2 regions of the Cyanobium sp. WKJ7-Wakatipu genome follow, and region 2 is predicted to be linked to the other one. Evidence: predicted binding sites of a transcription regulator. Region 2 holds the regulator's gene; the other holds the start of a gene.

Region 1 (6,992 bases), on a different contig from region 2:
ACTGGGCCTGCACCGGCACGCGGGGACCCTGCTGGCGCGGCCGGCCCAAAAAAGCTGAGGTGCGATCCACAAAGAATGGAAAGCTGGTATCCACGCCGCGGGTCTGCTGAATGGTGAGGCCGCCAAGGGCCACCCCCGCCTCCGGATCGAGCGTGATCGTGAAGTAGTACTCCGCACCGGTCTGCCAGACAGTGGTGTAGTAGCTCACCAGGTCCACCTTCCAGGGAGCCTTGCTGAAGTAGGTGACGCCCCGGAGTTCAAGGGCGCCAGCGGCGGGGATCGCAAGCGGCGAAAGTGCGGGCGCCCCGGCAATGCAGCTGGCCAGGGCCCAGCCGAGCGCAACGGCGACGCGTCGAAGACGGGGCACAGGCACTAGGGCATTAAGCAGTTGGCAAAACGCTAGGAGCGGCCCGCAGGAATGGCTGGGGATCCTGATCGCGGCGATGGCCCACCGGAATCGGCGCCCCCTGGGCTGTGCCATCCGCTGGATCGAGACTGGCAGTGGCCTCCAAGGCCTGGCGCAGGCACCGAGCCGCATGCAGCGGCATATCCCGGGGCACGCTGATGCGATCGCGCAGATAGCGCAGGGCAGGGGCAGAGCCCGCCGGTGCTGGCAGGGGCTTGGCGTGGATCAGGGCCGTGAGAGCTGTGCGGAGCGGGACATCGAATTTTTCCGCTCCCAGGGGGCTGCGGCCAAGAATTGCCTCTCGGTGCTTGATCACCCGGCTGAGGGCAAAGGCTGCCGCATTGGCCGGTTCGGCCTGGCTGGTTTCCGGGTCGGGGCTGCCCAGGGGCCAGGGGCCCTTATCGATTTGAGTGGCTAGTGCTTGTTGGTTGGCGTCTCCGCTGGCGTAGCAGCCACCCATCTGGGGCGGTAGGTCGTGGGCATGGGTGTGGAAGTCGCTCTGGGTGCCGAGGTAGCTGGGGCGCTGCTCCAGCGCCTCAAACCAGCGGCCAATGGCCGGATGCTCGCTGCGCAGCAGAAAACCCTTGTAGTAGGCCAGGCTTGCTGCCATGCGCTCCACGTAGGGCACGAATACCAGATCAGCCGTGCCTAGCTCGCCAAGCAAAAAGGGCCCACTTTGCTGGCTGAGCGCCTGCTCAAATTTGCCTGCAATGCGCTGAAAAGCCGCCCTGGCAGCTTGCTCCTGGGCGGGTCGCAGCCCCGGACTGCAGAGCCATTGGCACCACGCCCGGAACAGCAATCGCTCCAACTGCCGCAGGGGCAGCACCGCCGGGTCGTTCATGCCCAGCACCAAGGGCCCGAAGGCCCCCTCGAGGGCTTCAAGAATGCGATCGCTCTCAGTGATCAGGCGGCCATCGAGCTCAAGCGCCGGCAGCATCCCCGAAGGAACTAGCCGTTTGAACCAAGCCTCCTTTTCGCCGTAGCAAAACATGGTGACCTTGCGAATCCGGTAGGGGATCCGCTTCTCTTCGAGCCAAAGCCACACCTTCTGGCAGTAGGGGCACCAGGCATGGTGGTCGCGGAAAAGAGTGACCCGCACTGCCTCCTCCGGCTGGCCAAACAGACGCAGCCGGGCCTGGGCGCTGGTGGGACCGTTGACTGGATCGGCTGGGGACGCGCCGAGGCGTTCGAGCTCTTGCCAATCGAGCACTTCCTGGCCTGTCGACGCCATGCCTATCGCTGCAGCAGCCTTGGTTCTAGGAGCTCACGGGGTGCTGGGTGGCCTATCTAAGTTTCAAGAGCGAAGTTCCATAACTGAGATCCAATGTTCGACGCCTTCACCAAGGTTGTTGCCCAGGCTGATGCCCGAGATCAATAGCCAAGGGATGGGGCCAGGCAGCTCAGCTGAAGACCTCAATAGTGAGCATCAGGGCATCAGTCACGACGGATTGCTTCACTCCGCGGCAGCCAACTAACTCGTGAACCGATCCAGCCGTGAACGGATCCAACATCAAAAAAGGGCTGAGGACCAGTCATGGAGTTGCCCAGTTGGCCCTCCAGACACTCTCTGCCGTCGATCCTCTGCGGCACATTCGGCGGCTTCTAGTCAGCGACGTCCGTCCCAAGATTGGGCTGCCAGCAAACACAGGGCGGAAGGGATCAGCGTTCTCGTGAACGGTGTCATTTGCTACCCACAGGACTGCAGCGCTGCACGATTGTGGCCGGGTGAACATTGGAGGTCACCTTCCTTCATGGCCCAAGTCCCCATCGCCGGCGGCGGTCCCACCCCGCTGGCTGTCTTCGATCGATTCCGCACCAAGGTCCTCGCCAAGGTTCAGGAGCCTGAACTGAGGCGTTACGCCGTGATCTTGCTCGCCTTCGGTGCTGGCCTGCTGCCGCTGATGGCCGGCTCCGCCAAGGCAGCCTTGGCCAAGGTCCCCACCGACGGCGCCGACACCCTGCTGATGCTCATGGGTTCAGCCCTGGTGCTGCTGATGACCCCAGGACTGGCGTTCTTCTACGGCGGCTTCACGCGCGCCAAGAACGTGCTCAACACGATGATGATGAGTTTCTTCCTGATGGGTCTCATCGGGGTGCTCTGGGTTGTGATCGGCTACAGCCTTTCCTTCGGCGTGGGTTTCAAGAGCCCGTTCATCGGCGGCCTTGAGGCAATGTGGCTGAACGGTGTTGGCGGTCCGCTGGGTGACCAGCCCCTAGCCGATGGCTTCTCCATCTCCGCCACTTCCTTTGCCCTCTTCCAGGGCATGTTCGCCATCATCACGCCGGCGCTTATTTCCGGTGCCCTGGTAGAGCGCATCAACTTCAAGGCCTGGTTCTGGTTCTGCCTGCTTTGGAGTCTGTTCATCTATTGCCCCCTAGCCCACATGGTCTGGGGTGGTGGTTATCTGGGCCCGCTAGGCCTAGGTGCCATCGACTTTGCCGGTGGCACGGTCGTCCACATTGCCTCCGGTGTGGCTGCTCTCGTCTCTGCCGCCATCGTTGGCCCCCGCACCGGTTACCCGGAGAGCGTGCGCCCGCCCCATAACGTCCCCTACATCCTGCTTGGTGCCGGTCTGCTCTGGTTCGGTTGGTTCGGCTTCAACGGAGCCAGCTACTTCGCTGCTAAAGGCGCTGGCCTCTCCTTCGTCACCACCTCGACTTCGGCTTCTGCGGCCCTGCTCACTTGGTGTCTGATTGAGTGGTTCAGAGATGGAAAGCCCACAGCTGTGGGTGCTGCCACCGGTGCTGTCGCCGGTTTGGTGGGCATAACTCCGGCTGCTGGTTTTGTTTCCGTTGGCTCTTCGCTTCTGATTGGCGTTGCGGTTGCCGCTGGTTGCTACATCGCGGTGCAGTTCTCCGGTGCCGGTGGCTCGGGTGGTAGTTCCAAGTCTGTCTTGGATGAATCGCTTGATGCATTCTCGGTCCACGGTGTGGGTGGCACCATCGGAGCCCTGCTGACAGGCCTGTTGGCGGTCAAGGAAATGGTCCCGGCTGATTACTTCCCGGTTTCCGCAAAAATTCTGGAGGAAAGCGGCAACTTTGGCCTTTTCATTGTCCAACTCAAAGCCGTATTGGTCACCTATGGATTCGTGGGAATTGGCACCACGATCATTCTTCTGATCGTCAAGGCAACGGTTGGACTACGCGTCACCCCTGAGGATGAAGAGCGCGGTCTTGACTATGTGTGCCATGGCGAAGAGGCCTACGATCCCATGACTAACTGAGGCCGACATCAATGAAAATGATCACAGCGTTGGTGCGTCCATCCAAGGTGGACGCCATCAAAACAACCCTCGTCGGCCTTGATGTCGTCGGCATGACCGTTGCCGATGTCCGCGGTTTCGGTCGCCAGAAGGGCCAGGTCGAGCGGTACCGCGGCAACGAGTTCACCGTGGACTTCCTACCTAAGTCCAAGATCGTTGTGGTGGTTTCTGACGACAAGTTGGAAGCCACCCTCACGGCCATCCTCGAGGCTGCCCGCACTGGCGAAATCGGCGACGGCAAGATCTTCGTCACGCCCGTTGAGGAAGCCATCCGCATCCGCACCGGGGAGCGCGGCGACACGGCGATCTGACCACCCTCCTGCCCGTGTCATGAGGCTTCCCCATACGGGACACCTCACCTGCCCCCCAGCTCGGGGGGCTTTTTCATTGCTGCTGATAACGCCACCAGATCCCGTGCTCACACCAGTCGCGATGGTGCGGATCAGCCAGCGCCCCTTCGTTCGTCGCAGAGCTGGGGAGCACCCTTCCGCCCAAGGGCTTCACGCCATAGCGTGAGGAGCTCCAGTCCTTCACCTCCACCCCCATGAACAGCTCCTACGACCTGATCGTGCTTGGGGCCGGCTCTGGTGGTTTGGCTGCTGCCAAACGGGCCGCAAGCTATGGCGCCAGCGTGGCGATCGTGGAGGGCGACCGGGTGGGCGGCACCTGCGTGATCCGCGGCTGCGTGCCCAAAAAGCTGCTGGTTTATGGCTCCGCTTACAAACACTTGCTTGCCGATGCAGCCTGCTATGGCTGGGAAATCGAGGGGATTCGCCGCAACCCCAGCACCCTGCTGGCCAATGTGCGCGCTGAGGTAGATCGGCTCAATCAGCTGCACCTCGGCTTTCTTGAAAAAGCGGGGGTAGAGCTGGTGCGCGGCTGGGGCTGCTTTGAAGACGCTCACACCGTTGCCGTTGGCGAGCGCCGCCTGCGGGCCGAGCGCATCTTGATTGCGGTGGGGGGGCGGCCCCAGCGGCCAGCGATTCCAGGAGCAGAGCTTGGCTGGGTGAGCGATGAGATGTTTCTGCTGGAGCAACTACCGGAGCGCCTTGTGGTGGTGGGTGCTGGCTTCATCGCCTGTGAATTCGCCTGCATCCTCAATGGCCTTGGCGTAGCAGTGACCCAGCTGGTGCGCGGCAATCATTTGCTGCGGGGCTTTGATCTTGAAGCTGCCAAAGCTGTTCAAGAGGGCATGGAGCAAGAGGGTATTGAGATTCGCTTTGCCCATAGTCCTGCAGCCATCACTGGCAGTGCCGGCGACCTCAGCGTCCACACCGAGGCAGGCGAAATCATTCCTTGCGGTGGAGTGCTGCTTGCCACCGGCAGGCGCCCTTTCCTGGAGGGCCTGCGCCTTGAGGCAGCGGCTATCGCCACTGAGGCAAATCGCATTCCAGTGGATAGCGAGCAGCGCACCAACGTGCCCCACATCTATGCAGTTGGCGATGTCACCGACCGCATCAACCTCACCCCGGTTGCCATTGATGAGGGACGCGCCTTTGCCGACACTGTCTATGGCACTAGCCCGCGCCAGGTGGACCACAGCCTGGTGGCTTGTGCGGTGTTTAGCCAGCCGGAGCTGGCCAGTGTGGGGCTCAGCGAAGAGGAGGCGATCCAGCGCCATGGCCCAGGGGGAGTGCGGGTGCATCGGGCCCGTTTCCGGCCGATGAGCCAGGCCTTGCCGGCCAGGGGGCCCAGGGTATTGCTCAAGTTGGTCGTGGAGCTGGAAAGCGGCAAGGTGCTGGGCTGCCACATGGTGGGCGAGCACAGCGCTGAAATTATCCAGATGGCAGCCATCGCCATTGGCATGGGCGCCACCAAGGCCGACTTCGATCGCACCATGGCCCTGCACCCCTCGGTTGCCGAGGAGTTTGTGACCATGCCGAACTAGGCCGTGAGCCGGCTTTTGCGCCAATCATCCGCCAGCATCACCACAAGGGGCGCCAGCAACACCATCGGTAGGGCCCGGCTGTCAATTGGCACCATCGCCGCTAGCCGCGACAGGGGCGGCCAATAGAGCAATAGCGCTGTGAAGAGGATTTCAGCTGCTATGCCAAGCCAAAGCAGGGGATTGCGGCGCCAGCCCTGCTGCACCAAGTTGACGAAGGCGGAGCGATGCTCACTGCGGCAGGCCATCGCCACACCGATTTGGCCGGCCACGATGCAGCTGAAGGCCACGCTTGAGGCCTGGTGCTGGCTGGCCACGAGCGCTGCTCCGGCCTCGCCATGGAGAAGCAGGGGGGCTGCCAGCCTGAGCTCGGCCCAACCCACACCCTGCTGCTGCCAGCTGAGCAGGTAGGCCGTCATCGACACCACGGCTTCGCTCAGGCCCAGCACCAGATAGGCGCGCAGCATCAGGGGCCGATCCAGCAGCGGCGCTGAACGGCGCCGGGGCGGTTGGCGCATCAATCCCGATTCAGGCGCCTCGGCTCCTAGCCCCAGGGCGGGTAATAAATCGGTGCCCAGATCCACCGCCAGGATCTGCAGCACGGTTAGGGCCGCCGGGATTTGCAGGGTCACCATGGCTAAAAACGGAGCCATCTCGGCCACGTTGCTAGCCAGCACGTAGGGCAGGAACTTGCGAATGTTGGCCACCACGCCTCGGCCAAAGCGCACCGCCGTGACGATCGTGGCGAAGTTGTCGTCTAGCAGCACTACATCGGCGGCCTCCCTTGCCACATCGGTGCCCACCAGGCCCATAGCTATGCCCACATCGGCCGCCCGCAAAGCCGGGGCATCATTAACTCCATCGCCAGTGACTGCAACCACTTCGCCGAGGGAGCGGTAGGCCTGCACAAGCCGCAGCTTCTGCTCCGGGGCCATCCGGGCAAACACCAGCCGGTTGCGGTATTTGAGCAGCTGGCGCAGGTGCACATCGCTGATCAGTTCGAGCTGGTCGCCCTGAATCACCCGAACCGGATCGGCCTGGGGGTGGTTGTCACCCTTGGCCGGCATATCCAGCAGGCCGATCTGGCGAGCTATGGCCTGGGCGGTGAGGCCGTAGTCGCCAGTCACCATGGTGACCTTGATCCCAGCCTGGTGACACTGGCGAATCGCCTCAGGCACCTCCGGCCGGGGCGGGTCGTAGAGCGCGATCAAGCCCAACAAGTTGAGCTTTTGCTCCAGTTGATCGGCTGGGGCTTGCTCCTCAGCGGCCTCGAGCAGGCGCTGGGCCACGGCGATGACGCGGTAGCCGCGGCATGCAAGGTCGTCGTTGGCGGCCACTGCCTGGGCTCGGCCCTCTGGGCTACAGCGCTCCAGCAGCTCCAGGGGTGCCCCTTTGGTGATCAGCTGCAGGCCGGTCTCGGTGGCCACGATCACGCTCA
Region 2 (6,992 bases):
GCTGATGCACCGCTTCGCGGGGAAAGTGCAGGGTTAGGCGCCGTTTCACGAGGATCCGGTTCGCGGGAAAAGCACGCTTACCTCTGCAAAACGCTAGCAAGCACTGGCAAAGTGCAGTCATGACCAACTCCACCCCGAATTCCGGCCTGGGGCCAAGCGAACGGCTGCTGCTAGTCGTGCTGGCGGCCCTACTGGCAGCGGGCCTGCTGTGGTTCCGGGGCGGACTGAATCCGGAGGCTCCCCTGGAGCGCTTGGCGCGCCAATCCCTGGATCTACCCGTGGCCTTGCGCAATGGCAAGCCAACGCTGGTGGAGTTCTACGCCGACTGGTGCGACGCCTGCCGCACCATGGCTCCGGCAATGGAAACGATCGAAGCCCAACACCGCGGCCAACTCGATGTGGTGCTGCTCAACGTTGACAATCCCCGCTGGCAGCCGGAGCTGGAGCGCTACGACGTCAACGGCATTCCCCAACTAGAGCTGTTCAATGCTGCCGGTGAAGCGGTGGGCCGCTCGATTGGCGCCCGCAGCCTCAACGAATTGCGCGCTCTCAGCAGCGCCCTGATCGCCGGCGAACCCCTGCCGGCCCTAGCCGGAGTGGGTGCCGTCAGCAACCTGAGCCAACCCGCTGGCGAAGTTGCGGCAGCGGAGCCAGCTACTGCCACGATGGCCGGACCCCGCAGTCACGGTTGACGCCCGCCATGGATTCCCGTTTCCGCGTTGACCTGATCGCCGCTACGCCTAACCCCCAGCAGTGCGTTTATGCGGGAATGCATCAGGACTACAGCGAGGGCTTTGTGGCGGCAGACTCCGCCAACTGGCCCGAGGAGAGCAAAGCAGGGGAGATCTGCATCAAACGACTTCTCGCCGGCGAGCGCGGTCACTACGGCCCCTTAGAACACGCCCAAATCGTGCTCAACGTTGGCTGGTTTCCCCACTCAGTGATGCAGCAGGCGCGTACACACCGGGTGGGGGTGAGCTTTGACGTGCAATCCATGCGCTACACCGGCGATCGCATCTGCAAGGCCGCCAATGATGAACTGGAACTGGAGGAGGTGTTCTATCTACGGCCCATAGGTAGCTATAGCGACCGGCAAGGCAAAAAATACGCCTACACCGAAGAGCAGCGCTACATAGATCTAGAGCTCTGCAGGGCTGCGGCAGCTCGCTACCGCGACCTTTTGGCGGCTGGCTTCGCCGAGGAGCACGCCCGCGGCATCCTGCCCTTCGACTACCGCCAGCACTTCGTGGTGAGCTTCACCTTGCGGGCATTTCTGCACTTCCTTGACCTGCGGGCGAAGCTCGATGCCCAGCAGGAGATCCGTGAGCTCTGTGAGTTGATGTGGCCCCACCTGCAGGCTTGGACACCCCAATTTGCTGACTGGTATGAAAAGAGCCGCTTACATAAAGCCAGGCTCGCCCCATAAGGCGAACCACCTGGCGCACCTCTCGGTGCGACTCCAGGCTCCCCCCATAGGGCTTTTAGGGGAAACTAGATTCTTGCCAGAGTGACGCGTTCGGGCTGATGCTGATATTTACCAGCCCGATCTTGATAGGTGGTCTCGCAGGGATCGCCCTCAAAAAAGAGCAGCTGACAAATTCCCTCATTGGCATAAATGCGGCAATCTGCGCCGGAAGAATTGCTGAACTCCAGGGTGAGGTGTCCCTCCCAGCTGGCCTCAGCCGGGGTGGTGTTCACAATGATGCCTAGCCGGGCGTATGTGCTCTTGCCCAGGCAGATCACCGTGATATTTGATGGCACCTTCATCTTCTCCAGTGCCACCCCTAGGCCATAGGAATGGGCCGGCAGGATGAAGTACTCACCGTCTTCGTCGCTGTGCAGCGGCGCCGGCTCCAGGTTCGCCGGGTTGAACCGCTTGGGGTTCATCACGGTGCCAGGCACATGCCGAAAGATCAAAAATTCCTTGGCCGACAACCGCAAGTCGTAGCCATAGGAAGAACAGCCGTAGCTGAGCACCGGGGAGCCCGCCGTAGCGGGATCGAGATGGCGCACCAGGCTCGACTGAAACGGCTGCAACATTCCTACCGCAGCTTGCTCGTTGATCCAGCGATCGTTCTTCAGCATCAGAGGCCTCGGCGCAACTGGGTGACCTGATCAGCCATGGCCATCAACTCAGGAGTCATGGCTGGCCCTGTCAAAATGACATCTAGATGGGCTGGTCGGCGCTCCAAGGTTGCCAGCACTTCAGCCTGCTCGATGTAGCCCAGCTCCACAGCCAAGCCCAGCTCGTCTAGCACCATCAGATCCACCGCACCACTGAGCAGCTGCTCGCGGCTGAAGGCCCACACCTGGCGCACCGCCTCCAACAGCTCGAGCCCCTGGTGGGCAGCTGGCTCTGACAGACAGCCGAGCACACCGGGCCGCAGCCATTGCAGTCGCCCACACAGCCAGACGCTGCTGCCGAGGCCCTGATCTACGCCGCCCTTAAGGAACTGAGTAACCAACACCCGGCTGCCCAAGCCGGCACTACGTAGGGCCTGGCTGAGCACGGCACCGTAACTGCCGCGGAAAGGCGCTGTATGGATTTGCAGTAAGCCCTCCGACTGGGCCACCAGCCGCAATGCCGGCGCAGCAGAAGGGGCGGACGCGCCAGACGCCACAGCCAAAGGGCGATGGCCAGAGCGCTGAGGTTGGTGCTGGACCGCCGGAAAACCAGCTCCAGAGGAGGAGGTGAGGCCTGAGACGGGCAAGCTCGCGGTCATGAACAACCTGAATAAGAACCTTGAAAATCGAAAAACAGACCTGGGGCGCCGCGAGCAGCCCATGGCCTCGCGGAGCTGAATGTAGCGGGATCGGGCCGCTCCACAAGCAAACGACACCATCCCTAGCGGAAACATACGTACTGGTGCGCAGGGGGCGCCGGCGGTGTCGTCTCAAACCGTGTGTATTGCTACAAGCCGCCCCCCGGGTGATCCTTAGGGTCCCGGCACTTGCCAAGACCTTGATGGTTGGCGCTACCCACGGATTTAGCCGTACCGCCAACACCCCATCGACGGGTGCCCCTGGCGTGGTGGCAGGCATGGGCAGCGCCGGCCAGGGCAACCCCACCCTGTTGGAAGTGATCCGGGGCCTGGCCGGCAGCAGTGTCGAGACGATCGAACGGGGCAAGACGATTTTTTTTCCCGGCGATCCAGCCGAGCGGGTCTATCTGCTGCGGCGCGGAGCGGTCCGGCTGTCGCGGGTATATGAATCCGGCGAGGAGATCACCGTGGCCCTGTTGCGTGAGAACAGCCTGTTTGGTGTGCTCTCGCTGCTTACCGGCCAGCGCTCCGATCGCTTCTATCACGCTGTGGCCTTCACCAGGGTCGAGATGGTGACCGCACCAGCCACCTCCGTGCGCCGGGCGATCGAGCAAGACGCCAGCGTGGGCTTGCTGCTGCTGCAGGGCCTGTCTTCGCGAATACTGCAGACCGAAACGATGATCGAAACCCTCACCCACCGCGACATGAGCTCGCGGCTGGCGAGCTTCCTGCTGGTGCTGTGCCGCGATTTCGGCGTGCCCAGCTCGGAAGGGATCACGATTGATCTGCGCCTCTCCCACCAGGCGATTGCCGAAGCTATTGGCTCCACCCGCGTCACAATCACTCGCCTGCTGGGCGACCTGCGCAACGACGGGCTGGTTCAGATCGACCGCAAGAAAATCACTGTGTTTGATCCAATCGCCCTAGCTAAGCGCTTCAGCTGAAGGCCAGGGATACTGGGGCCCTCCGGGGACGTATGTGACGGGCTGGCTGCTGATCCTCGCTCTGCTCGCCCTGGGGGGAGTGCTCTCCACCCTGGGCGACCGACTCGGCAGCCTGGTGGGCAAGGCGCGCTTGAGCCTGTTGGGGATGCGGCCCCGCCGCACCGCCGTGTTGATCACGGTGCTCACGGGCAGCCTGATCAGTGCTATCTCCCTCGGCCTGATGCTGCTGGTAAGCGAGCGGCTGCGCACGGGCCTGTTTGAACTCGATCGACTGGAGCAACGGCTGCAAACCAGCCGCAGCCAACTGAGCCGCAGCAACAGCCAACTAGCCAGCAGCCGCCTGGAGGTGGCACGGGCCGAAGAGGGCAAACGCGAGGCTCAGACGCGCTTTGAGCAGGCCCAAGCCCGCGCCAGCAAATTGCGCCAAGAGCTGGCGCCACTTCTAGCCCAGCGCAACCAGTTGGAGCTGGAGCGCAGCCGTCTCAGCCAGGAGGTGAAGGGGCGGGATGCGGAAATCCGCCGCACCGAAGCGGAACTAGCCCAGGTGCGCCGCCGGATCAGCGCCGGTGCCCAAGAACTTAAAGACCTGGAGGGCAACCTGATTGCCCTGCGCCGCGGCGACGTGGTGCTCAGCAGCGGTCAGACCCTGGCCAGCGCCAAGGTGACCCTTGAGCGCCCCGAGCAGGCCAAGGAGGTGATCACCGCCTTGCTGCAGCAGGCCAATCTCAACGCCTTCAGGCGGGTGCTGCCCGGCCAGCCCCCCGATCGCCAGATCCTGCTGGTACCCAAAAATGACATCAGCAAGCTGGAAGGCCTGCTCGCCAAACCCGGCAGCTGGGTGGTGAGCATTCTCTCGGCCGCCAACGTGCTGAGGGGCGAGCGCCAGGTGCTTGCCTTCCCTGACCTACGCCCCAACCGCCCTGTAGTTAAAGCAGGTGAAGTGCTGGCCAGCACCACGATCGAGGGCGACCTCACAGCCCTGGAGCCGGTTTCGCGGCGACTCAACCTGCTACTGGCCGCTGCCTATGCCCGAGCCCAGCGCCAGGGCACGTTGGTGGAAGGGCTGCAGTTCGATGCGGCCAGCTTTAAAAAGCTGGCCCGGGAGCTGAGCGAGCGCCAGCCGGGCCAGGTTGCTCAACTAGAAGCCCTCGCCATCAACAGCGCCAGCACCGCCGACCCAATTGCAGTGGAATTGCGCTGGTTGGCGGCCCCATCTCCCGCCCAATCGGGGCCGGGCCCACGCCGCCCATGACGGGCGCTGCGGCGGGCCTGGTAGCAGGCCTCGATCCCGGGAGCAGCAAATGCGGTCTAGTGCTGGCTGATCCTGCCGTTGGCCAGATCCGGCAGGCTGCCATCCTGCCCCCACAAGCCTGCCTCGCCCTGCTCAAAAGCTGGCAGCAAGTGGGGCTTGGCCAGGTTGTGCTCGGCAATGGCACCGGCAGCAAAGACTGGTGCAGCCAACTTAGCCAGCAGCGGCTGGCGCTAGCTGTGGTGGATGAGAGCGGCAGCACCCTGGCGGCCCGCGAGCGCTACTGGCAGCTTTGGCCCCCTAGGGGCTGGAGGCGGCGGCTGCCGGCGGGCTTGCGATTGCCCCCCCGGGATATCGACGATGTGGTGGCCCAGCTGCTGATAGAGCGCTACTGCGGGGTAACCCTGCAACGCAGCAACCAGGAGGTGCTGAGGCGATGGCCGCTGCCGATCGCGCCGGAGGCTGAATCGGTTTAAAAACGGGCCCGAACCGTAAAGATGTAGTCACCGCCAGGCTCGAGCTGGTAGTCGACCTTGAGCAGATAACGCAGCAGGGCATCCTGGATCAGAGCCCTGCCCAAAGAAGGCTCAACGCTGAGTTCACCGCGGTCAAAGGCCCAGCGGAAACTCCATTGGTAGCCGCCCGCACTCACCTCCCCCTCCAGCACCCGCTGGCTGAAGCTCTGGTGCAGCACCCGCAACTGGGCAGTGGTGGAGGGAAGGCGTGCCATCGGCTCAGGCTGCCGCGCCCTGGGGCTGAAAACCGTTGAGTCGGTTGCCAGCCCGCTCCAGGCCGAGGCGCTGAATCAGGCCAATACCTGCCTCCACCTCGCGCAGCACCTCCTCGAGCAGGGGCTGCTCGGCAGGCGTGAAGCGTCCGAGCACATGGCCAACGGTGCGGGCGCGGCGCTCGCCGGGATCTTGGGCGGGGGCGCCAATACCAATACGAAGCCGCGGAAAGTCCTGGGTACCTAGGTGGCTGATGGTGCTGCGCAGGCCGTTATGCCCCCCGGCACTGCCCGTAGCCCGCAGTCTCAACTTGCCGAGGGGCAGGTCCATGTCGTCAACCACCACCAGCAACTGGGCAGGCTCTAAACCAAACCAGTCAAGGGCTGCGCGGATCGAGCGACCACTTTCATTCATGTAGGTCTGGGGCATCAACAGCCGCAGCCGGGAAGGCCCCGAACCCACCTCAGCCAACAAGCCCTGAAGCTTGGGCTGCTGCCGAAAAGAGGCACCACCAGCGCAATCGGCTAGACGCTCAAGGGCCATAAAGCCCACGTTGTGGCGAGTACCTAAGTACTTGGCTCCCGGATTACCCAGGCCCACCACCAACTGCAACGACAACTCAGGCCGCGGGACCATCGAAAGGCTGCTCAATCAGCTCTGGCGCATCAGCTCCGGAGGCATCAGCTGAAACAAGCTCAGTTGCAGAAACTGCAACTGGTAGGTCAGCCGCAACAGGTTCGGCGGTGGTGATCGCCGTGCGCAGCTCCTTTTCGAACTCAGAGGAGGCCGATTGAAAACCCTTAAGGGTACGCCCCAGGGTTTTTCCGAGCTCCGGCAGGCGCTTTGGTCCGAACACCAGCAGCCCGATGGCGGCAATTACCGCCAGCTCAGGCAAGCCAATGCCAAACACGTTCATCAGCCGAGGCCGTTCCAGTTGACCGTGATGCCCTCGAGCAGCAGGGACTTGTTGTACAGCTGCAGGATGATCAGCAGAAACACCAAGAAGAGCACCATAAAAATGCCCATGACGGGCGTGGTGCCCCAGCCGGGAACGACCTTGCCGTACTCAGAATTGAGTGGCCGCAGGATGTCTCCGAGGCGGGTGCGTTGGGCCATGTCTGCTGCAGCCTCTCGGGCATGGATTCGCTTTAAGTAGTGTAAGGGCCTCGCGTACCGCGCCGCGGCGGTCCGTCGACAGTTGTGACGCAACCCGTCACCTGCATTCCCCTTCCGCCTCCATGGACCCCACCGCCACCACCAGCTCCCCGGCCCTTTCCGTGGCCCTCGCCGTGCTGGCGGTGCTGCTTTC

Evidence for each region. The regulator NtcA, encoded in region 2, controls nitrogen genes in cyanobacteria. The targets are predictions, from matches to a motif close to GTANCNNNNGNTAC.
Region 1: the regulator NtcA is predicted to act here: its motif matches at 2,084-2,097, upstream of KBY83_RS13855 (ammonium transporter).

The regions. Positions count from the first base shown of each region.
Region 1 is NZ_JAGQAY010000036.1:2,738-9,729, reverse strand. It holds gene KBY83_RS13865 (DUF2808 domain-containing protein) at 1-373, opposite strand, end outside; gene KBY83_RS13860 (glutathione S-transferase family protein) at 381-1,637, opposite strand; gene KBY83_RS13855 (ammonium transporter) at 2,158-3,630, shown strand; gene KBY83_RS13850 (P-II family nitrogen regulator) at 3,642-3,980, shown strand; gene gorA (glutathione-disulfide reductase) at 4,214-5,557, shown strand; gene KBY83_RS13840 (cation-transporting P-type ATPase) at 5,554-6,992, opposite strand, start outside.
Region 2 is NZ_JAGQAY010000004.1:164,153-171,144, reverse strand. It holds gene KBY83_RS04185 (NIL domain-containing protein) at 1-49, opposite strand, end outside; gene KBY83_RS04180 (thioredoxin domain-containing protein) at 120-692, shown strand; gene thyX (FAD-dependent thymidylate synthase) at 701-1,426, shown strand; gene dcd (dCTP deaminase) at 1,492-2,085, opposite strand; gene KBY83_RS04165 (cob(I)yrinic acid a,c-diamide adenosyltransferase) at 2,085-2,723, opposite strand; gene ntcA (global nitrogen regulator NtcA) at 2,966-3,706, shown strand; gene KBY83_RS04155 (DUF3084 domain-containing protein) at 3,741-4,958, shown strand; gene KBY83_RS04150 (resolvase) at 4,955-5,431, shown strand; gene KBY83_RS04145 (DUF3146 family protein) at 5,428-5,685, opposite strand; gene pth (aminoacyl-tRNA hydrolase) at 5,690-6,319, opposite strand; gene KBY83_RS04135 (TatA/E family twin arginine-targeting protein translocase) at 6,303-6,599, opposite strand; gene psbH (photosystem II reaction center phosphoprotein PsbH) at 6,599-6,799, opposite strand; gene psbN (photosystem II reaction center protein PsbN) at 6,922-6,992, shown strand, end outside.